4 regions of the Kitasatospora hibisci genome follow, and region 4 is predicted to be linked to each of the others. Evidence: predicted binding sites of a transcription regulator. Region 4 holds the regulator's gene; each other region holds the start of a gene.

Region 1 (6,985 bases), 2.0 Mb from region 4:
AGACCGCCGGCGGCGTCACCGTCGGCGTGCTGAAGAAGCTGGTCGAGACCGGACAGCTGGACCCGGCCAAGGAGACCGTCGCGATCAACACCGGCGACGGCCTGAAGACGCTGGACGCCGTCTCCGACGCCGGGATGACCGCCGTCATCCGCCCGACGCTGGCCTCGTTCCGCGACGCCGGCCTCGCCTCCGCCTGACCCACCCCCAGCTAGGAGAAGCCCCCCATGAGCGCCAACGTCCGCATCCCGACCATCCTGCGCACCTACACCGGCGGCGCCGCCGAGGTCAGCGCCGAGGGCACCACCCTGGGCGACGTCATCGCCGACCTCGACCGGAACCACGCCGGGATCGCCGCGCGCATCCTGGACGACACCGGCAGGCTGCGCCGTTTCGTCAACGTCTACGTCAACGACGACGACGTGCGTTTCGCGGAGGGCCTGGCCACCGAGATCAAGGACGGCGCGAGCGTCTCGATCATTCCGGCGGTGGCCGGCGGCTGCTGAGCCGTCCGACCGCCGAGCCGGCCGCCCCGGGACGGAATTCCGACCCGGGGCGGCCGGCCGTATTTTGGCGGGAATATTTACGGTCCCAGTCGGAGTAGAGTGTGGCTCGACCGGGAACGGGGCTCCCCTTCCCCTCGTACCGGTGGTCGAATCCGTCCGCGCCCGCACCGCCGTTCCCCGTCCGGCCGCTGAGACCGGTGGCCGCTCCGCGGCCGTGAAACATGTCAGGCCGATGTCAGAATTCTTGAGGGGATTTGTGTAATTCGTCCGCTATGTCCGGCGCGAATTGCGGCGTTCCTCCCGATTCCGTCGGATCTGCCCCTTGGCGGGCCCGGTGAATTCACGGCGATTGGCTCTGTTGCAGAGGGCGTCGGTCCGGATACATTCAGCCGCGGTCGACGCAATCGCCCGTGAACCGGACGCCGTCCGGTGCTCTCGGCGGGGATTGCGGCGTGCGCGGCTGTGCCCAGGGGGGGTTCCCCGGGCCGGCCTCAACCAGACCCGCACCCGCAGACCCGCGGGCGCGTGAAGGGCCAGCACAGCACTAGGGGAGTTCGGAATGGCTCAGGGCACCGTCAAGTGGTTCAACGCGGAGAAGGGTTACGGCTTCATCGCGGTCGACGGTGGTGCGGACGTCTTCGTCCACTACAGCGCGATCCAGATGGACGGCTACCGCACCCTTGAGGAGGGCCAGCGGGTCGAGTTCGAGATCTCTCAGGGGCAGAAGGGCCCGCAGGCGGACATGGTCCGCGCGGCGGTCTGACCTTTCCGACACCCAGGAGTTCGGCTCGGCCCATCGGCTGGTGCACCTCTTGCTTCGCGGCGCGAGGGGCGGCGCGGGCCCGGCGCGGGGGTGCAGCGCGGCTCGCGGGTTGGCGATTGGGCTTGCACTCGCCTACCGGGAGTGCTAATCATTGGCGTTAGCACTCACAGCGTGAGAGTGACAGCGGACCGGGTCGGTGAGGCCCCCGGGAGCGGTAGGGGAAAGGACCCCCGCACACCAGGGCCGTCCGTCGCGGGCACCCCTTGGTCCGAGCAGTCGACCGTGTCCCGGAGGACCACTTCTGATGGCCAAGATCATCGCCTTTGATGAGGAAGCTCGCCGCGGCCTTGAGCGTGGCATGAACCAGCTCGCCGACGCAGTGAAGGTCACGCTCGGCCCCAAGGGTCGCAACGTCGTGCTGGAGAAGAAGTGGGGCGCCCCCACGATCACCAACGACGGTGTCTCCATCGCCAAGGAGATCGAGCTCGAGGACCCCTACGAGAAGATCGGCGCGGAGCTCGTCAAGGAGGTCGCCAAGAAGACCGACGACGTCGCGGGTGACGGCACCACCACCGCCACCGTCCTGGCCCAGGCGCTCGTCCGCGAGGGTCTGCGCAACGTCGCCGCCGGCGCCAACCCGATGGCCCTGAAGCGCGGCATCGAGAAGGCCGTCGCCGCCGTCTCCGACCAGCTGCTGGCCCAGGCCAAGGACGTGGAGACCAAGGAGCAGATCGCCTCCACCGCCTCCATCTCCGCCGCCGACACCCAGATCGGCGAGCTCATCGCCGAGGCCATGGACAAGGTCGGCAAGGAAGGCGTCATCACCGTCGAGGAGAGCAACACCTTCGGTCTGGAGCTGGAGCTCACCGAGGGCATGCGCTTCGACAAGGGCTACATCTCGGCCTACTTCGCCACCGACCTGGAGCGGATGGAGGCGACCTTCGAGGACCCGTACATCCTCATCGCCAACTCCAAGATCGGCTCGGTCAAGGACCTGCTCCCGCTGCTGGAGAAGGTCATGCAGAGCGGCAAGCCGCTCGTCATCATCGCCGAGGACGTCGAGGGCGAGGCCCTGTCGACCCTGGTCGTGAACAAGATCCGCGGCACCTTCAAGTCCGTCGCGGTCAAGGCCCCGGGCTTCGGCGACCGCCGCAAGGCCATGCTCGGCGACATCGCCATCCTCACCGGTGGCACCGTGATCTCCGAGGAGGTCGGCCTCAAGCTGGAGAACGCCGGCATCGACCTGCTGGGCACCGCCCGCAAGGTGGTCATCACCAAGGACGAGACCACCATCGTCGACGGTGGCGGCGACAGCGAGCAGGTCGCGGGCCGCGTGAACCAGATCCGCGCCGAGATCGAGAACAGCGACTCGGACTACGACCGCGAGAAGCTCCAGGAGCGCCTCGCCAAGCTGGCCGGCGGCGTGGCCGTCATCAAGGCCGGCGCGGCCACCGAGGTGGAGCTCAAGGAGCGCAAGCACCGCATCGAGGACGCCGTCCGCAACGCCAAGGCCGCCGTCGAGGAGGGCATCGTCGCCGGTGGTGGCGTCGCCCTGCTGCAGGCCGGTGTCGCCTTCGACAAGCTGGAGCTCGACGGCGACGAGGCCACCGGTGCCAACATCGTCAAGGTCGCGCTGGAGGCCCCGATCAAGCAGATCGCGACCAACGCCGGCCTTGAGGGCGGCGTCGTGGTGGAGAAGGTGCGCAACCTCCCCGCCGGTCACGGCCTGAACGCCGCCACCAACGAGTACGTCGACCTGGTCGCCGAGGGCATCATCGACCCGGCCAAGGTCACCCGCTCCGCGCTGCAGAACGCCGCCTCCATCGCGGCGCTCTTCCTCACCACCGAGGCCGTCATCGCCGACAAGCCGGAGAAGGCCGCTGCGGCCGCCGGCGGCGGCATGCCGGGCGGTGACATGGACTTCTGATCCCTCGTCGGATCGGTCAAGTCTTCGATCGCACGGGCGGTTCCCCTCGGGGAGCCGCCCGTGCGGCGTTCTCTGGGAGAATGGACGGATGGCTTCCGCAGATGACATCGAGACCGCGCTGCACAGTGCGCGGGCACTGATCCTGGCCGACCTGACCGCCCGGGACGTGACGGACGCCGCCGTGGTGTCGCTGGTCGAGAAGGCGGTGACCCACCGGCGCTGGTGGCTGGAGCAGTGGCCGGACGGCACCGAGTACGTGCTCGGACTGGTCGCCCAGGACGTCCAGGACGCGCTGCTGGAGGCGTACGGCCGCTGGCCGCTCTGCACCGCGTGCGCGGCGGACGGGGACCCGCACGCGCTCAGCGTGGAGCCCGAGCTGGGGTCGGACCCGCACTGGGTCTGCGGCAAGGAGGGCGCGGTGGTCGCGCCCGTCGGGCAGCTCGCCTGACGACGCCTGCCCGGGCCCGTCCGCGTGAGGCCGGTGGGCCCGGGCCCGTCCGCGTGAGGTGCTGGGCCGGAAGAGCAGGCCTAACCGTTCAGCGCGCCGAGCTCGGTGGCGAGGTTGGCCCGGGCCCGGGCGTCGAACCGCTCGTGGGCGGCGGATGTGCGGTACAGCGCGGGGAGCGCCAGCAGCTGCCGCAGGACCGCGGCCCGGCCGGCCCGGAAGTCCGGCTCGGGGACGAATCCGTACTCCGCCCGCACGGCCGCCGCGTAGCCGGCGTACGCCTCCGGGGTGCCGCCGAGGACGGCGAGGTCCGCATCGCAGAGCACCTCCCCGTCGCGGTCGCCCGGCTCGGGCCGGTGGGTGACGGTGAGTCGGACCAGCCGGACCACCTCGGCCACCCGCTCCGCCGGCAGGCCCGCCTCGGCGAGGGCCCGGGCGGCGAGGGCGGCGCTGCGCTCCTCGTTCTCGGAGCGGTCCGGCCGGTAGACGGCGTCGTGGAACCAGGCGGCCAGCCGGACGGTGTCCGGATCCGCGGCGTGCGCGGCCAGCGCGTCCACGTGGTCGAGCACCGCCCGCAGGTGGTCGGTGGTGTGGTAGCGCCGCTGCGGCTCGGCCCAGCGCCGCAGCAGCTCGCGGCCGTAGGGCTCGGGGTCGACGCTCGCGCCGCAACGGCGGAGCAGTCCGGTCCAGTCGGCGAGCAGGTCTCGGTCGGGCATGGAGGCCATTCTGCTGGGTGCGGGCGGTTGATCCGGCGATTCCCCTGGACTGTATATGTCGGCGACCGGTATATATAGTCCCATGACAGAACGAGCCATGCAGGAGCCGACGCTGCTCCTGCTCACTGCGCTGGCCGATGCGCCCAGGCACGGCTACGCGCTCATCCAGGAGGTCGCCGCGATCTCCGACGGCCGGGTCAGGATGCGCACCGGCACGCTCTACGGGGCCCTGGACCGGCTGCTCCAGCAGGGTCTGATCGAGGTCGCCGCCGAGGAGGTCGTCGACGGCCGGGCCCGCCGCACCTACGCGCTCACCGGTGGCGGGCGCGAGGTGCTGGCCGCCGAGGCCGAGCGGCTGCGCGCCGTCGCCGAGGAGGCGCAGCGCCGGCTCTCCCTTTCCGTTGTCCGTCCGAGGGTCAGGGGGGCCTTCGCATGACCGATTTCACCCTGAGGGCCGCCCTGCGGCTCTACCCGGCCCGGTACCGCCGGGAGCGGGCCGACGAGATCGCCGCCGTCTTCGCCGACACCACGGCGGACGCCGGTCGGCTTGCCACCGCGCGGGAAGCCCTCGACCTGGCGGCGTACGGCCTGCGCATCCGGACCGGGTTGACGTCCACCGCACCGGGCGGGCGGCTGGCGGCGCTGACGGCGCCGCTCGCGGCCGGCGCGGCGGCCGGGGCGGCCGCCGCCTTCCAGCTCATCGAATACACGTGGCTCCACCTCGAACTCCCCGCCGCGGCCGGGGACGTGCCGTTCTGCCTGGTCGTGGCGGCGATGCTCGTGCTGCCGGTGCTCGGGGCGGTGGCCGCCCTGTTCGCGCGGTGGTCGGTCGCGCGGATGCTGGCCGGTGGAACGGTGCTCGCGGCACTGGCGCACCTGGCGCTGCTGGCAGTGGTCACGGCGCCGTGGGGCGGGCTCTGGGTGGCCATGTACGCCTTCCAGTTCGACGGCGCGTTCCTGCTCTGGGGCCTGGTGCTGCTCGCCGCGCCCAAGGACGCCCTGCCGTCGCCGGCCTGGCGGGAGCGGTGCCTGGTGCTGCTGTCGGCGGCTGCCGCCCCGGTGGCGGTCTTCTCGCTCGACGCCTACGCCTCCTGGAGCACGATCGACCCGCTGTGGCGGGGTCTGATGGTCGGTGTGCCGCTGTTCATGGCGCTGGCCGTGCTGCGCCGCTGGTACGCGGTCGCGGTGCCCGGGCTGGCGCTGCTGCCCTGGACGTTCAGCGCCAACCTCCATGCGCTCTGGCAGCAGTCGGGCGGGATCACCAGGCTGTTGCCGATGGCCGCGCTGGTGGTGGCCGCGATGGTCGGGCTGCTCATGCTGCGCCGGCCGACCGGCGGGGCGGCTCCGGGTGACGGGGGCCGTCGGCTCGTGGCGTGAACCCGGCGGCGTGAACCCGGCGGCGTGAACCCGGCGGCGTGAACCCGGCGGACCGGCGGGGTGGGTGTCGCCGAGGGCTTCGGGGTGTGGCAGTCTACCGATATGTCTAGACCAATTTTCGAAGTCATCGCGCTGACGCCCCAGGACGCCCAGGCCGCCGAGTCGGGCGGCGCCGACCGGCTCGAACTGGTCACGGACATGGCCGCCGACGGGCTCACCCCGTCCGTCGAGGACTTCGTCGGGATCCGCGCCGCGGTGGAGCTCCCGCTCCGCGTCATGCTCCGTCTTCGGGACGGCTTCACCCCGGGCGACCTGGACGGGCTCTGCGCCCGCGCCGACGCCCTGCGGGCCGAGGGCGCCGACGAGTTCGTCTTCGGCTTCCTCGCCCCCGACGGCGGTGTCGACCTGGCCGCTACGGCGGCCGTCGCCGAGGCGGTGGCCGGCTGCCGCTGGACCTTTCACCGGGCGCTCGACCACAGCGCCGACCGAGCCGCCGTCCGCGCCACCGTCGGCGCACTGCCCGGTCTCGACACCTTCCTCACCTCCGGCGCGGCCGGCGGGGTGGACGCGGGCCGGGACGTCCTGCTGGCCGAGCTGGCGCGGGCCGGCGAGCCCGGCTACGGCCAGCGCATCCTGATCGGCGGCGGGCTGCGGGCCGAGCACGTGCCGGGTCTGCGGGCGGTCGGCTTCGACGCCTTCCACGTCGGCGGCGCGGTGCGCTCCGACGGGTGGCGGTCGCCGGTGGACGCCGGCAGGGTCGCCGAGTGGCGGTCGCTGATCGATGGCTGAGCGTGGGAGCGCCGACGGCTGAGCGATCGGTGGCCGGCGGCCCGGCGGGAAGGGGACCGGCGGGTGCCGGTCCCCTTCCCGCGTCCGGCGTCGGAACCGCGCGTCCGGCGTCAGGCCAGCTGTGCGGGCAGCGGCTCGGCGTGCAGCACCGCGAGCCCGGAGACCGCACGGGTGAGCGCCACGTACAGCCGGCGCAGTCCGGTCCGCTCGTCCGGCTCGCCGGCGACCACCGCGGCCGGCTCGTCCAGCACCACGTAGTCGTACTCCAGACCCTTGGCGAGCGAGGCCGGGACGAGCGTCAGCCGGGCCTCGGCGCTGGTCTCGGTGCCGGGGGCGAGGTACGGCAGGCCGGCCTCGGCCAGCGCCCCGGCCAGCACCGGGATGCGGGCGTCGGCGGCGATCAGGCCGGTCGAGCCCTCGCGCTCCAGGGCCCGGTGGCAGGCCTCGACCACCGCCTTCTCCAGC
Region 2 (6,985 bases), 2.1 Mb from region 4:
CGCGGTCGGCAAGATCGGCGCGTTCGGCGTCAAGCACGTGGCACTGCCGTCCTCCGGTCTCTACCCGATCGCCGTCCTGGCGCTCACCGTGCTCGCCTACGCCGGCGGCGCGCTGCTGCACGGCTCGGGCTTCCTCGCCGTCTACATCAGCGCCGTCATCCTGGGCAACGCCAAGCTGCCGCACGGACCGGCCGTACGCGGCTTCGCCGACGGACTGGCCTGGATCGGGCAGATCGGCATGTTCGTCCTGCTCGGCCTGCTCTGCACTCCCGAGACGATGGGCTCGGCCGTGGTGCCCGCCCTGGTGATCGGCACCGTGCTGGTCTTCCTGGCCCGGCCGCTCTCGGTGGTGCTGACCATGACCCCGTTCCGCCTTCCCTTGCGGGAGCAGGCGCTGCTCAGCTGGGCCGGCCTGCGCGGGGCGGTGCCCATCGTGCTGGCGACCATCCCGATGGTGTCGGGTGCGCCGCTGGCCCAGGAGGTCTTCAACATCGTCTTCATCCTGGTCGTCGTCTTCACCCTGCTCCAGGGGCCGACCCTGCCCTGGGTGGCCACGTGGCTGCGGATCGGCGAGGGATCGATGGGCCAGGACCTCGGCATCGAGTCCGCCCCGCTGGAGAAGCTGCACGGCCACCTGCTCTCGGTGGCGCTGTCGCCGACCTCGAAGATGTCCGGTGTGGAGATCGGCGAGCTGCGGCTGCCGGCCGGCGCGGCGGTGACCCTGGTCGTTCGCGAGGGGAACAGCTTCGTGCCCGACAAGGCGACCGTGCTGCGCGGCGGCGACGAGCTGCTGGTGGTCACCACGGACGAGGTGGGCGAGGCGGCCGAGCGGCGGCTGCGGGCCGTGGACAAGGGCGGCAAGCTGGCCGGCTGGCTGCACGGGCGCGGGGCCTGAGCGACCCGAAGCCCGGCCGAGCCTTGGGCTGACCGGCTTCACCCGGGGTTCACCTTCAATTGGCAGGACAATTTTGCCAGTAACCTGTATTGTCGAGGCCAGCGCGACATCTACGCGCGTATACGTATACTGGTTGCTACACCCCCAGCATCTGCCTGATGCAGAGTTGGCGCGACCGCTCGGCGGCTGCGGCCCGGCCTTCGGCACCCATGCCGGCCGGCCCGGTATCTACCCCGGTCGACGCGCGAGAGGACGACTCTCGGCGCCGTCGGGGCCACCCCATGCCCCTTCCGCGCTACCAGGCAGCAGGAAGGACCGGCCGTGACGGCTCGCCGAACGGTCGACAACGGCAGCGTCGCCGACGACGCCCTCACCGACCCGGCCGCCCCGGCCAACCCCGCCGCCCCGGAGCGCGTCGGCTACGGCGCGCTGCTGCGCACGCCCGGGGCCTGGACGTTCCTCGCCCCCGCGTTCGCCGCGCGGCTCCCGTACGCGATGCTCAGCCTGGGCATCGTCCTGCTGGTCCTGGACACCCACGGCTCCTACGGCACGGCGGGCAGCGTGGCGGCGGTCTCGGCCGTCGCCCAGGCCTTCGTCGGCCCGCAGACCGGCCGGCTCGCCGACCGCTACGGCCAGGCCGCCGTCCTGATCCCGAGCGTGGTGGTGCACGCCTTCTCGGTCGGCGCCCTGATCGCGCTGGCGCTGGGGCACGCCCCGGTCTGGAGCCTGTTCCTCGCCGCCGCCCCGGCCGGCGCCAGCGTGCCGCAGGTCGGCGCGATGGTCCGCGCCCGCTGGGTCGCCAGGCTCTCCACGGAGGGCGCCTCGCCGGCCAAGCTGAACACGGCGTTCGCCTTCGAGTCGGTCACGGACGAGTTCACCTTCGTGGTCGGACCGGTGCTGGCCGGCGCCATCGCCACCTCGGTGACCCCCTCCGCCGGCCTGATCGCCGAGGCCGCGCTGACGGTCGTCGGCGGCCTCGCCTTCGCCGCCCAGCGCGCCAGCGCGCCGGCCCGGCACCCGCACCAGCCGGGCGTCCGCCGGGTCTCCGCGCTCTCCTCCCCCGGCGTCCGGCTGCTGGCGGGCGCCTTCCTGGGTGTGGGCACCGTCTTCGGCGCGATGCAGGTCTCGGTGACCGCCTTCACCGAGTCCGTCGGCCAGCCCGGGGCCAACGGGACGGTCTACGGGATCTTCGCCGGCGGCTCGATGCTGGCCGGCGTGCTGTACGGCATGGTCGCCTGGCGCCGCGCCGCCCGGCACCGGATGCTCGCCAGCTACGCGCTGCTGGTGCTCGGCTGCTCGACGCTCTGGGCGATGCCCGACCTGGTCGCGCTCTCGGTCGCCGGGCTGGTCTGCGGTCTGGCCATCGCGCCGACCCTGATCACCGGCTACACGCTCGTCGAGACGCTGGTCGCGGAGGGCGCCAAGACCGAGGCCTTCACCTGGCTGACCGGCGCCATCGGCCTGGGCCTGGCGGCCGGCTCCACGGTGGCCGGCCGGCTGATCGACGGCCACGGCCCGTCGGCCGGGTTCCTGGTGCCGCTGGCCGGCGCCGGCCTGGGCCTGGCCGCGCTGATCGCGCTGCGGCACCTGCTGATCGCACCGGGCTCGGCGAGCCCGGTGGTCGCGAGCAGCGGCGAGCGGGGCAACAGCCGGCAGCTGGTGGGTGCGGCCAAGGGCTGAGAGCGGCGCGGGCCCGGGACGCCGGCGGCGCCAGGCGGCGGCCGGCGCCGTCCCGGCCGCCGACTCATCTCACACCGGAGTCGCTGGACTGATCCCGCGGAATGCCGCATCATTGACCATCGTTAGCACTCATCAGGCGAGAGTGCCAGGAGGAAGCAAGTGCCCACGTACCAGTACCAGTGCACCGAGTGCGGCAACGGCCTGGAGGCGGTGCAGAAGTTCACCGACGAGGCGCTGACCACGTGCCCCGACTGCCAGGGGAAGCTCCGCAAGGTCTTCTCGGCCGTGGGTGTGGTCTTCAAGGGCTCCGGCTTCTACCGGACCGACAGCCGCTCCTCCTCCAGCTCCTCGGTGAGCGGAGGCTCCTCGTCGGCCGCGGCCTCGTCGACCTCCTCGTCGTCGACCCCGTCGTCGTCCTCGGGTGGCTCGGCCCCCGCGGCGAGCCCCGCTCCGGCGACCGCCAAGTAGGGCCGCCGTCCGGCACGTCGGCCGCCGAGCAAGGCCGGCCGACACCCGTCATTCCCCGCAAGGCCCGCCGGGCCCGTGCAGCCGCGCGGCCGGTGGGCCTTGCCGCGTTCCGGGGCCGCGCGACGTTCCGCCGGCCCGCGGTGTCACCCGGGCGGGCCGGCATCCACCCTCACGGGCGTACGGGGTTGTCCACAGCTCCGGGTTTTCCACAAGCCCGGGGACAAGACTTCCCGACCGCCGGCCGGCGGCCCAGAGTGTGCGCGAGAGGCCGGCCCGGCGGACCCGGGCCGGCGCCCTGCGACCCACCCGGGCGGTGCCCCATGACGACCACGGCCGCGAGCCTCCCCCGCCGCTCCCCTCTGCCGCTCCCGGCGCCGACCGTCCCACCCCGCCGCGAGGTACCGCCGTTCGCGCCGATCCGGCGCGGGGGCGGCCGGTTCCACCGGCTGCGGCGGGCCCTGTGGCAGCGGCCCGCGGCGCCGGCGCTGGTCCTGCTGACGGTGGCCGCGGCGCTGGCGTTCGGCCCGGCCCGGGCGGGCCTGCCGGCGCCGCCCGACAGCGCACTCTCCCCGCAGTCCGTCCACCGAACGGGTTGCCCGTCGGGCGCAGTGGAAGATCACCCGTGACCGAATGAGGACGTCGTCGTTCACGCGGCATGAAGGGCTTCAAGGAATTCCTGCTGCGTGGAAACGTCGTCGAGCTCGCCGTCGCCGTCGTCATCGGGGCGGCGTTCACCAACATCGTCAACGCCTTCGTGAAGGGCGTCATCAACCCGATCGTCGGGGCGCTCGGGGCCAAGGACCTGGACTCCTACCGGTCCTGCCTCAAGGGCCCCTGCGCGGTCAGCGCGACCGGGGAGGTCACGTCCGGCATCTTCATCCTCTGGGGCACCGTGCTGAGCGCGGCGCTGCAGTTCCTGATCACCGCCGCCGTCGTCTACTTCTGCCTGATCCTGCCGATGAACAGGTTCACCGCGAAGCGCAAGACCCTCGCCGAGGTGCAGACGGAGACCGAGCTGAAGGAGGTCGTCCTGCTCGCCGAGATCCGCGACGCGCTGGTCGCGCAGCAGCGCTGAGCCCGCCGCGGCCGGGGTGCTGCGGTTCGGCACGCGACGCGGGCTGCCGGCGGCCGTCCGGTGCCGGTCAGTCGCCGTGGTGCGGCGGGCGCTGGCTCAGGTACCAGTCCAGGCCGCGGCCGCCGCTCTCTCCGCCGCCCGGGCGGTCGCCCCAGCCGGAGTCGGTGTCGTCCCGGGACTGCTGGTCCAGCGGGTCGCGGAAGACCAGCCGGGCCTTCGCGGCCGGCCCGGCGGCCTTCTCCTCGGTGCCGTCCTGCCCGGGCTTCCGTTCGTCCACCGGACCGTCTCCTTCTCGCACGTCGTCCACTCCTTCGCCTCCGACGCCGCTCGCCTGCGCGCGGCGCCCGCAGCGGCCCTCCTCCCGGCGTCCTCCCAGCCTAGAAGCTCGCACCCACCCGCGTGGGCGGCCGCCCACCGGCCCGGGGCGGGAACGCGCGCGGCCCCGGCGCGGAGTGCGCCGGGGCCCGGGGCCGTCCGGTTCGCGGTCCGGGATTCACCCGCCCGGCCTCACCAGCCCGACCTCACCTGGTCCGCGGACCCTCAGGCCGCCTCGAAGCCCGCGTGGTCGGCGATCTTCTTCAGCTCGGCCAGCGCATGCTTCTCGATCTGGCGGATCCGCTCACGGGTCAGACCGTGCTGCTTGCCGACCTCGGTGAGGGTCCGCTCGCGGCCGTCCTCCATGCCGTACCGGGAGCGGATGATCGAGGCCGTCCGGTCGTCCAGGCGCCCGATCAGGCCGTCCAGCTCCTCGCGGCGGAGCATGACCATCACGGCGTCCTCGGGGGACGTCGCCCCGGTGTCCTCGACCAGGTCGCCGAACTGGGTCTCGCCCTCGTCGTCGACCGACATGTTGAGGCTGACCGGGTCGCGCGCCCAGTCCAGCACGTCCTTGATGCGCTCCTCGGTCGTGTCCAGCTCGGCCGCGATCTCGGCCGGCTCGGCCTCGCGGCCCAGCTCCTTGGACTTCTCCCGCTGCACCCTCCGGATCCGGCCCAGCTCCTCGACCAGGTGGACGGGCAACCGGATGGTGCGCGACTGGTCGGCGATCGACCGGGTGATCGCCTGGCGGATCCACCACGTCGCGTAGGTGGAGAACTTGAACCCCTTGGCGTAGTCGAACTTCTCGACCGCCCGCACCAGGCCGGCGTTGCCCTCCTGGATGAGGTCGAGCAGCGGCAGACCGCTGCGCGGGTAGCGGCGGGCGACGGCGACGACGAGGCGCAGGTTGGAGCGGATGAAGACGTCCTTGGCGCGTTCGGCGTCGTCGGCTATCGCCTCCAGTTCCTCACGATCGACGCCCTTGGGCAGCTCGCCCTCGTCCAGCAGGTGCTGGGCGTACACGCCGGCCTCGATCCGCAGCGAGAGCTCGACCTCCTCGGCGGCATCGAGCAGGGGCGTCCTGGCGATCTCGTCGAGGTACATGCCGACCAGGTCACGGTCGGCCTCTAGGTTGGTCGGGCGGGCCGCGCGAGTCCGGTCGGCCCTGTCGCGAACGACGGCACGGGTGGCCATGCTTGCTCCCTTTGCTGGGTGTTGCCGAGGTCTGCCTGCCTGCCCGAGAGGGCAAGAAGTGCGGGCCCCGCGGGGCTCACACGTAACGATCCAACGAACAGATTCCGGACAACATTCCCAAGTCGCTCAGATTCTTCCAGCGATGCAGTATCCTGCCGGTTTTCACCCCGGATCTGGACGGAGGGTGACCGCCCGGGTGCGCCAGGTGCCCGTGCAGCGACCGCTTCGGAGCGGGTACCGGCCGGTACCCGGCGCCGGCACTCGGTGAACCCCCGGCCGACCACCGACGTTCCCGAACCACCCGGGATCCGCCCGGGATCTGCCCGAGATCCGCCGGCGCTCACACCCCGGCGCTCGCAGGACCTCCGCACAAAAGATGCCGAATCGCTATCGCGACGGGGGCCGATCGGTGCGGGCCCCTGGGAAGGTGTCAGCCATGCACCTGACGAGCAGCTCGGGCTCCATCACCCCGCGTAGCCGCCATCTGCTCCGGCAGACGGCACTCGCGGTCGGCTGCGCCGCGCTGTTCGCCGTCCTGGCCGGCCTGGTCAAGAGCGGCTGGGGCCCGCTCGCCCGGTTCGACCAGGGTTGGGTCGACCACCTGCACTCCTACGCCCGTGACCGCACGGCCTGGACCGCCTCGGTGCAGACGCTCTCCGACATCGGCGGCACGATCACCATGCGCACCGTGCTGGGCGTCGCCGCCGTCTGGCTCTGGCTGATCGGGGCGCGGGTGCTGGCGGTCTGGGCGGTCGCGCAGACCCTGATCGGCTGGGGTGTGCTCTGGGCGCTGAAGCTCTCCCTCGACCGCCGGCGACCCGCCTTCCCCGACCCGGTCTCGCACGCCGGGGGCCCGGCCTACCCGTCCGGGCACGCGATGGCCTCCGCGATCACCTGCGCCGCGCTGGTCGGGCTCTTCTGGTCCCAGCTGCGGCGCGGTGGGCGGATCGCCGCCTGCGCGGCCGCCGCGTCGACGGTGCTCCCGATCGGCTGGACCAGGACCGCCCTGGGTGTGCACTGGCCCAGCGACGTCCTGGGCGGCTGGCTGGCCGCCGGGGTGGTGCTGGGCGCGGTCACCGTCGCCGTCGAGCTCCGGCGGCCGGGTGCGCTGGCCCGGGACATCCGGCGGGTCAACTGGCGGACCCGCCCCCGGGTCCAGCGCATCGTGGTCTCGTCGGCCCGCCCGGCGCCCCACGACACGGCCTTCGACGAGGCCCCCGACCGCCCGGACGGCCCGGTCGGCCGCGGGCCGGCCTGATTCCGGACCCCGGGGCGGGCGCCCGGCTGCGGAACGACCGAGGCCCGGGCCGGAGGGACCTCATTCCTCCGCCCCGGGCCTCTCACGCGTCCGCGGT
Region 3 (6,985 bases), 660 kb from region 4:
GTCCACACCAGCGCATCGAAGCCTCGCCGTACCGCACAGCCCGCCGGCGGTCGGCCCGCGGTCGACGAGCCTCTGAAGGGAATGAGCCATGGCAGATTTCTCCCGCCTCCCCGGCCCCAACGCGGACCTATGGGACTGGCAGCTCTCCGCGGCCTGCCGCGGCGTGGACAGCTCGCTCTTCTTCCACCCGGAGGGCGAACGCGGTGCCGCCCGCAGCTCGCGCGAGGCGAGCGCCAAGGAGGTCTGCATGCGCTGCCCGGTACGCACCGAGTGCGCCGCGCACGCGCTGGCGGTCCGGGAGCCCTACGGCGTCTGGGGAGGGCTGACCGAGGACGAGCGCGAGGAGATGATGGGCCGCTCGCGCAACCGCCTGGCGGAGGTGCCGCTGGCGGCGCCGACGGGGCTGCAGCACTGACCCGACGCCTTGCCCGCACCGGGAAGAAACGTTTCTTCTCGGCACACTCTGCCGCCTGTGCCCGAAGCTGGGCAGGAGCCGTCCGGGCCGTGACGTCCGCCCGGGCCGTTCGACCGTCCGGGCCGTGAAGTCCGGTCAGCGCCCGGCGGCCGCGCCCGCCAGCCGTTCCAGCATCAGCGCCACGGCCGGCACCTCCGCGAGGTCCGGCAGGGTCAGGGCGACCACCTGCCGCACCGCCGGCACCCCCGAGGCGGTCCGCACCGGCACCGCCGACACGCCGTCAGGACGCACCGATTCCAGCGCCAGGCCGGGCAGCACCGCCACCCCGAGCCCGGCCGCCACCAGGCCGACCACCGCCGGGTAGTCGTCGGTCGCGAAGTCGATCCGGGGCTCGAAGCCGGCCCCCGCGCAGAGCTCCACCAGATGCCCCCGGCACTGCGGGCAGCCGGCGATCCACTGCTCCCCGGCCAGCTCGGACAGCTCCACCGGCCCGTTCCCGCCGCCGCGCCCCGCCAGCGGGTGCGCGGCGGGCAGCAGGCCGACCAGCGGGTCGTCCAGCAGCGGGGTGACCACCAGGTCGGACCAGTCGGCGCCCGCACTGAGCTGCTGCGCCTCCAGGTTCGCCTCGGCCCGCGCCTCGCGCGGGGTGCCGTGCGCCGGGGGCGGGGCGGGCGCCGGGGCGCCGTCGGGCGACTGCGGGTACCGGAAGGCCAGCGCCACCTCGCACTCGCCGCCGCGCAGCATCGCCAGCGACTCCGGCGGCTCCGCCTCGACCAACGACACGCGGACCCCCGGATGGCCGTCCCGCAGCCGGGCGACAGCCGGCGGCACGAGGGTGGAACTCGCGGTCGGGAAGGACACCAGACGCACCCGTCCGGCCCGCAGGCCGGCGATCGCCGCCACCTCCTCCTCGGCCGCGGAGAGCCCGGCCAGGATCCCGGTGGCGTGCTTGAGCAGGACCCGACCGGCCTCGCTGAGCTGCATCCCGCGGCCCGAACGGACCACCAGCGGGGTGTCGACGGACTTCTCCAGGGCCTTCATCTGCTGGCTGACGGCAGGCTGGGTGCAACCCAGCTCGCGGGCGGCGGCGGAGAAGGAGCCGGTGCGGGCGACGGCACGCAGGACGCGCAGGTGGCGGGCCTCGATCATGCCTCAGTTATAAGGCAGGCTTTGCCGTCTGCAAAATTCTACTGATGATTAAATGCTGAAACGCGCGTCGGACGGACCGGAACACGCGCGGAGCGGATCAACGCCGGAGGCCCGGCCCGAACCCCTGGGGGCGCGGACCGGGCCTCCGGTCACCGTTCACCGGTCAGGCGTCAGTGGGAGTGGCCGTGACCGCCGTGCGAGTGGCCGTGACCGTTGTCGGCCTCCTCCTCCTTCTTCTCCACCACGAGGGTCTCGGTGGTGAGGAGCAGGGAGGCGATGGAGGCGGCGTTCTCCAGAGCGGAGCGGGTCACCTTCACCGGGTCGATGACGCCGGCCTTGACCAGGTCGCCGTACTCGCCGGTGGCGGCGTTGTAGCCCTGGCCCTGCTCCAGCTCGGAGACCTTGGAGGTGATGACGTAGCCCTCCAGGCCCGCGTTCTGGGCGATCCAGCGCAGCGGCTCGTGCAGCGCCTTGCGGACGACCGCGACACCGGTCGCCTCGTCACCCGACAGGCCCAGGCCGCCGTCCAGCACCTTGGCGGCGTGGACGAGGGAGGCGCCACCGCCGGCGACGATGCCCTCCTCGACCGCGGCGCGGGTCGCCGAGATGGCGTCCTCGAGGCGGTGCTTGCGCTCCTTCAGCTCCACCTCGGTGGCGGCGCCGACCTTGATGACGCAGACGCCGCCGGCCAGCTTGGCCAGGCGCTCCTGCAGCTTCTCGCGGTCCCAGTCCGAGTCGGTGCCCGCGATCTCGCCCTTGATCTGGGCGACGCGGCCGGCCACGGCCTCGGCGTCACCGGCACCGTCGACGATCGTGGTGTCGTCCTTGGTGATGGTCACGCGGCGGGCGGTGCCCAGCACGTCCAGACCGGCCTGGTCGAGCTTGAGGCCGACCTCCTCGGAGATGACGGTGGCACCGGTCAGGGTGGCCAGGTCGCCGAGGATCGCCTTGCGGCGGTCGCCGAAGCCCGGGGCCTTGACGGCGACGGCGTTGAAGGTGCCGCGGATCTTGTTCACCACGAGGGTGGACAGCGCCTCGCCGTCGACGTCCTCGGCGATGATCAGCAGCGGCTTCGAGGCACCGCCCTGAAGGATCTTCTCCAGCAGCGGCAGCAGCTCCTGGATGGAGGAGATCTTGCCCTGGTTGATCAGGATGTACGGGTCCTCCAGGACCGCCTCCTGCCGCTCCGCGTCGGTGACGAAGTACGGCGACAGGTAGCCCTTGTCGAACTGCATGCCCTCGGTGAAGTCCAGCTCCACGCCGAAGGTGTTCGACTCCTCGACGGTGATGACACCGTCCTTGCCGACCTTGTCGATCGCCTCGGCGATCAGCTCGCCGACCTGGGTGTCCTGCGCGGAGAGGGAGGCGACGGCGGCGACGTCGTCCTTGCCCTCGATCTCGCGGGCGACCGAGAGCAGGTGCTCGGAGACGGCGGCGACGGCCTTGTCGATGCCCTTCTTCAGGGCGGCCGGGCCGGCGCCGGCGGCGACGTTGCGCAGACCCTCGTTGACCAGGGCCTGGGCCAGCACGGTGGCGGTGGTGGTGCCGTCGCCCGCGACGTCGTTGGTCTTGGTGGCGACCTCCTTGACGAGCTGCGCGCCAAGGTTCTCGTACGGGTCGTCCAGCTCGACCTCACGGGCGATGGTGACGCCGTCGTTGGTGATGGTCGGGGCGCCGAACTTCTTGTCGATGACGACGTTGCGGCCCTTGGGGCCGATGGTCACCTTGACGGTGTCGGCCAGCTTGTTGACACCGCGCTCCAGCGAGCGGCGGGCGTCCTCGTCGAACTGCAGGATCTTCGCCATGTTCCCTATTCCCTCGGGGCGACGGCCGGCACGGCGGCCGCCGGACTACGTGAACCAACAACCACGCCCCGGGCCCCTGTCACTTGGGACACGGATCCGGGGCGGGCTGGAACGTCTTACTTCTCGATGATGGCGAGAACGTCGCGAGCCGAGAGGACCAGGTACTCCTCGCCCTGGTACTTCACCTCGGTGCCGCCGTACTTCGAGTACAGGACGATGTCACCGACGGCGACGTCGAGCGGCAGACGCTGGCCGTCCTCGAAGCGGCCCGGGCCGACGGCCAGGACGACGCCCTCCTGGGGCTTCTCCTTGGCGGTGTCCGGGATAACCAGGCCGGAGGCCGTGGTGGTCTCGGCGTCGAGCGGCTGGACCACGATGCGGTCCTCGAGCGGCTTGATGGCAACCTTGCTGCTGGTGGTCACGTCCGAGCTCCCCTTCGGAGATTACGGGGTTTTCTAACGGGTAGGTGGCGAACCTGCGGGTCTGCCGTCGCGGGGGTCAGACGCGCGTCATCGCGTTAGCACTCCCCATGGGGAGAGTGCCAAGGAAGACCTTAGGCCGCTGTTAGCACTCAGTCAACCAGAGTGCCAACGACGCGCCCGCCGATTCCGCGGAACGGGACGAGGGGCCGCACTCGTGCGCCGCCCCGGGCCGCCGCGCGCTCGGGCCCCGGGCCGCCGGGGGACGCCCGGGGCCGCGGCACCGGCGAGAATGGCCCCGTGGAGACCGAGAACCTGCAGCCCCTGCTGACGCCCGAGGGCCAGGCCCTGCTCGCCGAGCTGCGCGAGTTCACCCCCGAGGAGGAGCTCGCACTGGCCACCCGGCTGCGCCGCGGGCACCCGGCGGAGCTGGTGTCGGCGGCGTTCGGGCAGGCCCGGCTGCGGCAGCGGGCCCGGGCCAAGTTCGGTGCCGACGCCGACCTGATGTACTTCACGCCCAACGGCGTCGAGCAGTCCACCCGGCGCGGCGTCGCCGAGTGGCGGGCCCGGCGCTTCGCCGAGCTGGGCGTGAAGCGGCTGGCCGACCTCTGCTGCGGGATCGGCGGGGACGCGCTCGCCCTGGCCCGGGCCGGCATCGAGGTGCTCGCGGTCGACCGGGACCCGGCGGCCTGCGCGGCAACGGCCGCCAACGCCGCCGCACTGGGCCTGGCCGACCTGGTCGAGGTGCGCTGCGCCGACGTCGCCGAGGTCGACGTCGCCGGCTACGACGCGGTCTTCACCGACCCCGCCCGCCGCACCTCGCGCGGCCGGGTCTTCGACCCCGAGGCGTACGCGCCGCCGCTGTCCTGGGCGATCGAGACCGGCCGGCGCACCCCGGTCGGGGCGCTCAAGGTGGCCCCGGGCATCCCGCACGAGGCCGTCCCGGCGGACGCCGAGGCCGAGTGGGTCTCCGACCACGGCGACGTCAAGGAGGCGGTGCTCTGGTTCGGCACCCGCGCGGAGCGGCCGCACCGCGCCACGCTGCTTCCGCAGGGCGCCTCGCTCACCGGCGGCGACCTGCCCGACCCACCGGCCGGACCGGTCGGGCGCTACCTCTACGAGCCGGACGGCGCGGTGATCCGGGCCCACCTGGTGGCCGAGGTGGCGGAGCAGGTCGGCGGCCGGCTGATCGACCCGAAGATCGCCTACGTCACCTCGGACGAGCTGGTCGCCACCCCGTACGCGCACGCCTTCGAGCTCACCGACGTGCTGCCGTTCCACATCAAGAAGCTGAAGGCGCTGCTGCGCGAGCGGACCGTCGGCACCGTGGTGATCAAGAAGCGCGGAATGGCGATCACCCCCGAGGAGCTGCGCCGCCAGCTGAAGCCGAGCGGCCCGAACACCGTCACGGTGATCCTCAGCCGCACCGACCACGGCCCGCTGATGATGCTCGGCCGGCCCGTCAGGGCCGACGCCCCGGCTCCCGGCCCGGGCGCTCCCTAGGAGCCCGGCGCCTGGATGTAGTCCTCCAGGCGGGCCACCGCGAAGCCCTGCTCCTGGATCCGGGCGAGCATCTCCCCGAACATCTGCGTCATCGTCTCGCCCTTGAGGTCCTTCGGGCCGCGGAAGTGGGCGAGCACGATGTCCCCGGGCCGGAGCCTCTTGTCGGCCGCCTGGTACTGCATGTCGTGGATCTGCATCGACTCGCGCCAGAGCACGACGGCCCGCGGCCCGCACTGCTGCACCGCGGTGTTCAGCGCCGGGGTGTTGGCGCCGTCACCGTACGGCGGGCGGAACAGCAGCGGCGCGGCGCCGTACTGCTGGGTGAGCGCGGACTGCGCGTCGCAGATCTCCGACTTCTGCTTCTCCGGCGCGGCCTTGCTCATGATCGCGTGGTCCACGGTGTGGTTGTGGATGTGGTTGCCGAGCGCCTGGAGCGGCTTGAAGTAGCCGTAGTCGTCCTTGACGATGTCGCGGGTCAGGAACATCGAGACCGGCACCTTGAGGTCGGTCAGCATCTCGACGAACCTCGGGTCCTTCTCGGCGCCGTCGTCGATGGTGATGAAGACGACCTTGTCGGTGGTCTTCACGTCGCTGAAGACCGGGACGGGGCCGGTCCGCTGGAGCTTGACCGGCTTGTCGGCGGGCGCCGCCGGGGCCGGCGGCAGCGGCTTGAGGTTCCACTTGGCCCAGGCGGCCGCGTCCCCGGCCGCGGGCGCGGGCGCGGCGGCCGGCGTGGTGCCGACCGGGGCCGGGACCGGCCGGCCGGCGGTGGTTCCGGCGGACGGCGCGGCCGCCGACGACGTGCCTCCGGCCCCGGCGGGCCCGGTCGTGCCTCCGCTGCCGCAGCCGGTGGCGGCGGCCAGCAGCGCCAGTGCCCCCACCGCGTACGTCCCCGCCCTGCCCCGCCCGTACCTCTTCACCGCGCCGCGCTCCCCGGTCCCGTTCAGCGATCTCTCAGCTATGCACGGTAGCGATCGGTCGTTCGGTTCCCGGACGGGCCCGGGCGCGGCGGCTCGGCCCCGGCGAACGGGCGGGGCCCGTCGCGTGGATCAGGCCCTACTCCACGTGCTCGCTGGTGAAGGACCAGCGGTGCACCGGGCGGCCGAGCAGCTCGGCGGGCGGGTCCGCGACCGGCACCGGCCGCTCACCCGCCCACCAGGTGATCAGCAGCACCCGGTCCCCCGCGGCGCCGAACAGCTCGGTGCGGACCAGTCCGGCCGAACCCCGCAGTGCGGGCAGCGCCGTCCCGCGCACCCAGGCGGCCAGGTCGGCCCCGCGCCCGTCGGCGGCCCGGGCCTCCCACATGGCGGCGGTGGTGGTCACCGGCCGCCGCCGCCCAGCGCGTCGTACGCCCGGCCGTGGACGTCGCCGTGCCCGGTCGACCCGGCCGGCACGTGCACGTCGGTGACGGGCAGCGAGGAGTCCGCCGACAGGTCGAAGGAGGACGGCGCGCGGTCGCGCCAGACCATCTCGGCGCCGAGCGCGGCGACCATGGCGCCGTTGTCGGTGCACAGGCCGGGACGCGGCACCCGCAGCCGGATGCCGGCCCGGTCGCAGCGCTGCTGGGCCATCTCGCGCAGCCGCGAGTTGGCCGCCACCCCGCCACCGATCATCAGGTGGTCGACGCCGTTGTCCTTGCACGCCTTGACCGCCTTGCGGGTGAGCACGTCGGTCACCGCCTCCTGGAAGGAGGC
Region 4 (6,985 bases):
GTACGGGACAATGGGGTCATGCCCTCCGCACTTCCCGACGGCGAACCCGTGCCGTCCGACGGTTCCCTGCCCGCGCACGCCCTCGCCGGGCTCGGGCCGCGGCCGTTCGGCTTCTACCTGCACGTGCCGTACTGCGCGAGCCGCTGCGGCTACTGCGACTTCAACACCTACACCGCCACCGAGCTGCGCTCCTCGGGCGCGGTCGCCTCGCAGGAGACCTACGCGGACAACGTGGTCGCCGAGATCCGGCTGGCCCGGAAGGTGCTCGGCTCCGCCGAGCTGCCGGTGCGGACGGTCTTCCTCGGCGGCGGCACGCCCACCCTGCTGCCCGCCCGCGACCTGGTCCGGATGCTGGCCGCGATCCGGGAGGAGTTCGGGCTCGCCGAGGACGCCGAGGTCACCACCGAGGCCAACCCCGAGTCCGTCGACCCGGCCTACCTGGCCGAGCTGCGGGAGGGCGGCTACAACCGGATCTCCTTCGGCATGCAGTCGGCCCGCCCGCACGTGCTGCAGCTGCTGGACCGCCACCACACCCCCGGCCGCCCCGAGGCCTGCGTCGCCGAGGCCCGCGCGGCCGGCTTCGAGCACGTCAACCTCGACCTGATCTACGGCACCCCCGGCGAGTCCGACGACGACTGGCGGGCCTCCCTGGACGCCGCGATCGGCGCCGGACCGGACCACGTCTCGGCCTACTCGCTGATCGTCGAGGACGGCACCCGGCTCGCCGCCCGGGTCAAGCGCGGCGAGCTGCCGATGATCGACGACGACGTGCACGCCGACCGCTACCTGATCGCCGAGGAGGCGCTCGCCGACGCCGGCTACTCCTGGTACGAGGTCTCCAACTGGGCCACCACCCCCGAGGGCCGCTGCCGCCACAACGAGCTCTACTGGACCGGGGCCGACTGGTGGGGCGCCGGTCCCGGCGCGCACAGCCACGTCGGCGGCGTCCGCTGGTGGAACGCCAAGCACCCCGCCGCCTACGCGCAGGCGCTCGCCGAGGGCCGCACGCCCGCGCAGGGGCGCGAGCTCCTCTCCGCCGAGGACCGCCGGGTCGAGCGCATCCTGCTCGAACTGCGCCTCGCCGAGGGCGTCCCGCTCGACCTGCTCACCGGCACCGGCCGGGAGGCCGCCGACCGGGCCCTCGCCGACGGTCTGCTGGCCCCCGGCCCGTACGCCGCCGGCCGCGCCGCCCTCACCCTCCAGGGCCGCCTGCTGGCCGACGCCGTGGTGCGTGACCTGGTGGACTGACGTTCGTTGGCGTGGTGTCAGCCGTCGGAGCGAGCGTGCGATGACCGCCGTCGATGAGCGGACGACCGGGATCTCCCGGAACCTGGAGGTACCGGAAGGCGTCAAGGCCGAGCTCATCCACCGTGACTACCACGTCGAGCGGGAGCTGTACGCGGGCGGGGCGGTCCCGGCCTGCCTGATCGTGGACCCGATCAAGGGGGGTGTGCGTGCTGCTCACCGAGCCGAGCCGGACGACGGCTTCCGGCCTGCCGGACGACCTGTCCGAGCGGACGAGCAAGTTCGGCGAGCCGGTCCCGATCGATCCGCTCGGCGTGACGCTGGACACCGTCGGGTTCCGCTTCTTCGGCCGACCGGGGTCACTCCGGCAGGGTGACGAAGTCGATCAGCTCCTCGACCCGGCCCAGCAGCTCGGGCTCCAGGTCCTTGTAGGAGTCGACCCCCGAGAGGACCCGCTTCCACGCGGCGGGGGTGTCGACCGGCCAGCCGAGGCGGCGGCAGGTGCCCTCCTTCCAGTCCTCCCCGCGCGGGACGGCGGGCCAGGCCGGGATGCCGACGCTGGCCGGCTTCACCGCCTGCCAGATGTCGATGTAGGGGTGGCCGACCACCAGGACGGCCTCGCCGGTGACCCGGGCCGCGATCCGGTGCTCCTTGGTGCCGGGCAGCAGGTGGTCGACCAGGACGCCGAGGCGGCGGCCCGGGCCGGGGGCGAACTCGGCGACGATCGCCGGCAGGTCGTCCACGCCCTCCAGGTACTCGACCACCACGCCCTCGATCCGCAGGTCGTCACCCCAGACCCGCTCGACCAGCTCGGCGTCGTGCCGGCCCTCGACGTAGATCCGGGACTCGCGGGCCACCCGGGCACGGGCCCCGGGTACGGCCACCGAGCCGGAGGCCGTGCGCCCGGGAGTCCGGGCGGGGGCCGGCCCGGCGGGGCGCACCAGGGTGACGGTGCGGCCCTCCAGCAGGAAGCCGCGCGGCACCAGCGGGAAGACCCGGTGCTTGCCGAAACGGTCCTCCAGGGTGACGGTGAAGCCCTCGGCGGTCTTCTCGCAGCGCACCACCGCGCCGCAGAAGCCGGTCGCCGCCTCCTCCACCACCAGGTCCCGTTCGGCCGGTACCTCGGGGGCGGGCTGCTGCTTCTTCCACGGCGGGGTCAGGTCGGGTCCGTACTGGCGGCTTCGCATGCAGGCGACTATAGGCAGCGCCGCCGCGCCGCGCCGACGGCCCGTCACAGGCCCGGCGCGCCCCAGACCGGGAACCAGCGGGTGAGGTCCTTCTCCAGCCGCAGGTCGTTCCCGAGCGAGGCGCTGACCTGCAGCTCCAGCGGGCTGTTGCGCTTCTCGCCGCCGCCAGGCATCGGCGCGAACGGGTAGAAGGTGCCGCGCTTGTAGAGGTAGACCAGCGCCAGCGAGCGGCCCTGTTCGTCCCGGAACCCGACCATCGAGCAGAGCAACTGCGGGCCGAAGCCGTTCCCCTCCAGCTCGCTGTTGACCGCGTGCAGGTCGGTGACCAGCTCCGGCAGCTCCCCCGGCGGGTGCCGCACCAGCAGCCAGGAGTAGCCGTACGCGTCCGTGGAGGCCTCCACCGGGACGCCGCCGCGCCCGGTGTCGGCGTCCAGCAGCGCCCGCACCTGCCGCTCGACCTCGACGAAGGCGCCGCCCTCGACGGAGGCGAAGCAGACCGAGCCGAGCCCGGTCGGGCGGAAGCCGGAGGCCGCCTCCAGGGTCAGCGCGGCCGACGGCACGCCGAACAGCTGGTCGAGGTCGGGCTTGACCGGCTTGGTGCGGCCGAACAGCGCGTCCAGGATTCCCACGGCGGTCCCTTCCGAGGCGGCGGTCAGCGGCCGAGCCGGGCCGAGATCCGGGCCAGCTGCTCCAGCCGCCGCTCCAGCGAGGGGTGGGTGGAGAACAGCTGGGTGGCGGTCTCCCGGGCGCTCAGCGCGGGGGCGAAGTAGAAGGCGTTGTAGGGCTGCGCCTGGCGCAGGTCCTTGGTGGGGATCGCGGCGATCTGCCCGGTCACCTTGGTCAGCGCCGAGGCGAGCGCGCTGGGCCGGCCGGTGAGCTGGGCGGCGGCACGGTCGGCGGCCAGCTCCCGGTAGCGGGAGAGCAGCCTGGTCAGCAGGAAGCTGATCGCGTAGACCACCACCGACACCAGCGGGATGATCAGTGCGACGATCGCGGCGTTGGAGTCGTTGTTGCTCCGGCCGCCGGCGAACCCGCCGTACACCGCGATCCGGGTCATCGCCCCGGCCAGTACCCCGAGGAAGCCGGCGACGGTCATCACCGCGACGTCCCGGTGGGCGACGTGCGACAGCTCGTGCGCGAGGACGCCCTCCAGCTCCTCCGGCTCCAGTCGCCGCAGCAGGCCGGTGGTGACGCACACCACCGCGTTCTGCGGGTTGCGGCCGGTGGCGAAGGCGTTCGGCATGTCGTTGTCGGCGACCGCCACCCGGGGCTTGGGCATGTCGGCGAGCGCGCAGAGCCGGTCGACGGCGCCGTGCAGCTGGGGGTACTGCTCGGGGGTCACCCGGTGGGCGCCCATCGCCCGCTCGGTGATCTTGTCGCTGAACCAGAACTGGGCGACGAACAGGCCGCCGGAGATCAGCACGATCAGCGGCCAGGCGCCGCGCAACAGCGCGATCAGCAGTCCGGTGAAGCCGACGTAGAGCAGGCCGATGAAGAACATCGTGGCGACCATCCGGCCGGTGAGGCCGCGGTCCGGTGCGAAGCGGGTGGGCTGGCCCGAGGTCGACATCGCTGTCCTCCGTTCGCCGTCTGTTGTCGATGCTCCCACTCGGACCGGCGCGGGGCATCATCCGGCGCGCGGCCCGCCGTCGCGGACTGCGGGCAGGATCACCCCGGCCGGGCCGTTCCTGCGGTGGGACCCGGGCCTTACACTGGCAGATACGGTTCTGGCACTCGTGTGTTCAGAGTGCCAGGAGCGGGGTCGCCCGGTTCGGCCCGGAACGTGCAGGTACGGAACACATGTCACAACGGACAACGTGCGAAGACGGAGGTGCGTGCCCCATGGCCGGTGAGGTCCGCCAGCTGGACGACCGCAAGCTCGCGGTGCTTCGCGCCATCGTCCAGGACTACGTGGGCACCGAGGAGCCGGTCGGTTCCAAGGCCCTGGTCGAGCGGCACAACCTCGGTGTGTCACCGGCGACGGTCCGCAACGACATGTCGGCGCTGGAGGAGGACGGCTACATCCATCAGCCGCACACCAGCGCGGGGCGGATCCCCACCGACAAGGGGTACCGCCTCTTCGTCGACAAGCTGGCCGAGGTCAAGCCGATGAGCGCGCCCGAGCGGCGGGCGATCCGGCACTTCCTGGACGGTGCCGTCGACCTCGACGACGTGGTCGCCCGCACGGTCCGGCTGCTCGCCCAGCTGACCCGCCAGGTCGCGGTGGTCCAGTACCCCTCGCTGTCCCGTTCCACCGTGCGGCACATCGAGCTGGTGGCCCTGGGCCCGGGCAAGGTGATGCTGGTGCTGATCACCAACACCGGCCGGGTCGAGCAGCGGATGGTCGACTGCCCCGGTGCCGTCGGCGAGGCGGTCCTCGCGGACCTGCGCGCCAAGGTCAACACGCGGGCCGTCGGCCGGCGGCTGCCGGAGGTCCCGGGGCTGCTGGAGGACCTGCCGGCGCTGTTCGAGGCGGCCGACCGGCCGACCGTCACCACCATCCTGGCGACGCTGTTCGAGGCGCTCGCCGAGCAGAACGAGGAGCGGATCATGCTGGCCGGCACGGCCAACCTGACCCGTTTCGGCCACGACTTCCCGCTGACCATCCAGCCGGTGCTCGAAGCGCTGGAGGAGCAGGTCGTCCTGCTCCGCCTCCTGGGTGAGACCGCGGACGCCGGGATGACGGTGCGGATCGGCCGCGAGAACGCCTACGAAGGGCTCAATTCCACTTCGGTCGTCTCGGTCGGTTACGGTTCGGGCGACGAGAGCGTGGCCAAACTGGGTGTGATCGGTCCGACCCGGATGGACTATCCGGGCACAATGGGGGCGGTGCGAGCGGTGGCACGGTACCTCGGCCAGATCCTGGCCGAGTCGTAGGAACGGCCGCCGTCGGGAATTCCGGCGGTGGTCCCAGTCGCAGGCACTTCTACAGGCGGAACAAGCGGAGCATTTGGTGGCCACGGACTACTACGCGGTACTCGGCGTCCGACGGGATGCGGGGCAGGACGAGATCAAGAAGGCGTTCCGGCGCCTGGCACGCGAACTGCACCCGGACGTCAACCCGGACCCGAAGACGCAGGAGCGGTTCAAGGAGATCAACGCCGCCTACGAGGTGCTCTCCGACCCGCAGAAGCGGCAGGTCTACGACCTCGGCGGGGACCCGCTCTCCCCGAACGGCGGCGCGGGAGCGGGAGGCTTCGGCGCCGGCGCGGCGGGCTTCGGCTTCTCCGACATCATGGACGCCTTCTTCGGCGCCGCCTCCGGCCAGCGCGGCCCGCGCTCGCGGACCCGGCGCGGCCAGGACGCCATGATCCGCCTGGAGATCACCCTGGAGGAGGCCGCGTTCGGCACCACCAAGGAGCTCCAGGTCGACACCGCCGTCACCTGCACCACCTGCAGCGGTGAGGGCGCCGCGCCCGGCACCTCCGCGCAGACCTGCGACATGTGCCGCGGCAAGGGCGAGGTCTCCCAGGTCACCCGGTCCTTCCTGGGCCAGGTCATGACCTCCCGCCCCTGCCCGCAGTGCCAGGGCTTCGGCACCGTCGTGCCGACCCCGTGCCCCGAGTGCGCCGGCGACGGCCGGGTCCGCGCCCGCCGGACCCTGACCGTCAAGATCCCGGCCGGTGTCGACAACGGCACCCGGATCCAGCTGGCCGGCGAGGGCGAGGTCGGCCCCGGCGGCGGCCCCGCCGGCGACCTCTACGTCGAGATCGCCGAGAGCACCCACACCGTCTTCCAGCGCCGCGGGGACGACCTGCACTGCACGGTGACCATCCCGATGACGGCCGCCGCGCTGGGCACCCAGGTGCCGCTGCAGACGCTGGACGGCCTGGAGGAGGTCGACATCCGGCCCGGCACCCAGTCCGGCCAGTCGATCCCGCTGCACGGCCGCGGCATCACCCATCTGCGCGGCACCGGCCGGGGCGACCTGATAGTGCATGTCGAGGTGCAGACGCCCACCAAGCTCGACCCCGAGCAGGAGGAGCTGCTGCGCCGCCTGGCGGTGCTGCGCGGCGAGGAACGGCCGGCCGGCCAGTTCGCGCCGGGCCAGCAGGGGCTGTTCTCCCGGCTGAAGGACGCCTTCAACGGCCGCTGACCCCGGTCCGACGGACGGTCGCCGACCGGGCCGTCGCCCGCACCGCCGGTGCCCGGTGATCCGCGAGGGTCGCCGGGCGCCGTCGTTCCCCCGCCCGTCCCACCTCCAGGAACCGCCATGACCGCGCCCGTGTTCGTCGTCGAGACCGCGCAGCTCGCCACCGCCGCACCCGGCGCGGTGGTCCGGCTGGACGGCCCGGAGGGGCGGCACGCCGCGGCCGTCAAGCGGCTGGAGCCGGGCGAGGCGGTGACCCTCGCGGACGGCCTCGGCCTCGGCGTGGACGGCACGGTCGCCGCGGTGCACGGCAAGGACGCCGTGGACGTGGCGGTGGCCGCCGTCCGCCGGGAGCCCGAGCCGGCCCCTCGGATCGTCGTCGTCCAGGCGCTGCCCAAGGGCGACCGGGGTGAGCTGGCCGTGGAGACCATGACCGAGGTCGGCGTGGACGCGGTGATCCCGT

What was found. The regulator HrcA, encoded in region 4, represses chaperone genes, less so after heat shock. The targets are predictions, from matches to a motif close to TTNGCACTCNGNNNNNCNGAGTGCNAA.
Region 1: groL (chaperonin GroEL) is a predicted target of HrcA. The motif match lies at 1,388-1,414, and genes of this name have one in related genera.
Region 2: ACF9IK_RS14845 (FmdB family zinc ribbon protein) is a predicted target of HrcA. The motif match lies at 2,698-2,724, and genes of this name have one in related genera.
Region 3: groES (co-chaperone GroES) is a predicted target of HrcA. The motif match lies at 3,934-3,960, and genes of this name have one in related genera.

What each region holds. Positions count from the first base shown of each region.
Region 1 covers NZ_CP171642.1:3,662,540-3,669,524, reverse strand. The annotation lists gene thrC (threonine synthase) at 1-197, shown strand, start outside; gene ACF9IK_RS15595 (MoaD/ThiS family protein) at 225-503, shown strand; gene ACF9IK_RS15590 (cold-shock protein) at 1,063-1,266, shown strand; gene groL (chaperonin GroEL) at 1,571-3,193, shown strand; gene ACF9IK_RS15580 (hypothetical protein) at 3,282-3,641, shown strand; gene ACF9IK_RS15575 (HD domain-containing protein) at 3,722-4,354, opposite strand; gene ACF9IK_RS15570 (PadR family transcriptional regulator) at 4,437-4,790, shown strand; gene ACF9IK_RS15565 (hypothetical protein) at 4,787-5,731, shown strand; gene ACF9IK_RS15560 (copper homeostasis protein CutC) at 5,834-6,520, shown strand; gene ACF9IK_RS15555 (HelD family protein) at 6,631-6,985, opposite strand, start outside.
Region 2 covers NZ_CP171642.1:3,495,797-3,502,781, forward strand. The annotation lists gene ACF9IK_RS14835 (potassium/proton antiporter) at 1-895, shown strand, start outside; gene ACF9IK_RS14840 (MFS transporter) at 1,325-2,575, shown strand; gene ACF9IK_RS14845 (FmdB family zinc ribbon protein) at 2,735-3,043, shown strand; gene ACF9IK_RS14850 (hypothetical protein) at 3,364-3,669, shown strand; gene mscL (large conductance mechanosensitive channel protein MscL) at 3,699-4,118, shown strand; gene ACF9IK_RS14860 (hypothetical protein) at 4,186-4,395, opposite strand; gene ACF9IK_RS14865 (sigma-70 family RNA polymerase sigma factor) at 4,659-5,630, opposite strand; gene ACF9IK_RS14870 (phosphatase PAP2 family protein) at 6,067-6,888, shown strand.
Region 3 covers NZ_CP171642.1:4,951,006-4,957,990, reverse strand. The annotation lists gene ACF9IK_RS21760 (WhiB family transcriptional regulator) at 89-415, shown strand; gene ACF9IK_RS21755 (LysR family transcriptional regulator) at 551-1,564, opposite strand; gene groL (chaperonin GroEL) at 1,735-3,369, opposite strand; gene groES (co-chaperone GroES) at 3,486-3,791, opposite strand; gene ACF9IK_RS21740 (THUMP-like domain-containing protein) at 4,089-5,291, shown strand; gene ACF9IK_RS21735 (polysaccharide deacetylase family protein) at 5,288-6,211, opposite strand; gene ACF9IK_RS21730 (hypothetical protein) at 6,348-6,614, opposite strand; gene tsaD (tRNA (adenosine(37)-N6)-threonylcarbamoyltransferase complex transferase subunit TsaD) at 6,611-6,985, opposite strand, start outside.
Region 4 covers NZ_CP171642.1:5,614,307-5,621,291, forward strand. The annotation lists gene hemW (radical SAM family heme chaperone HemW) at 19-1,248, shown strand; gene ACF9IK_RS24525 (DUF3097 domain-containing protein) at 1,605-2,432, opposite strand; gene pspAB (PspA-associated protein PspAB) at 2,477-3,061, opposite strand; gene htpX (zinc metalloprotease HtpX) at 3,085-4,002, opposite strand; gene hrcA (heat-inducible transcriptional repressor HrcA) at 4,275-5,309, shown strand; gene dnaJ (molecular chaperone DnaJ) at 5,386-6,528, shown strand; gene ACF9IK_RS24550 (16S rRNA (uracil(1498)-N(3))-methyltransferase) at 6,646-6,985, shown strand, end outside.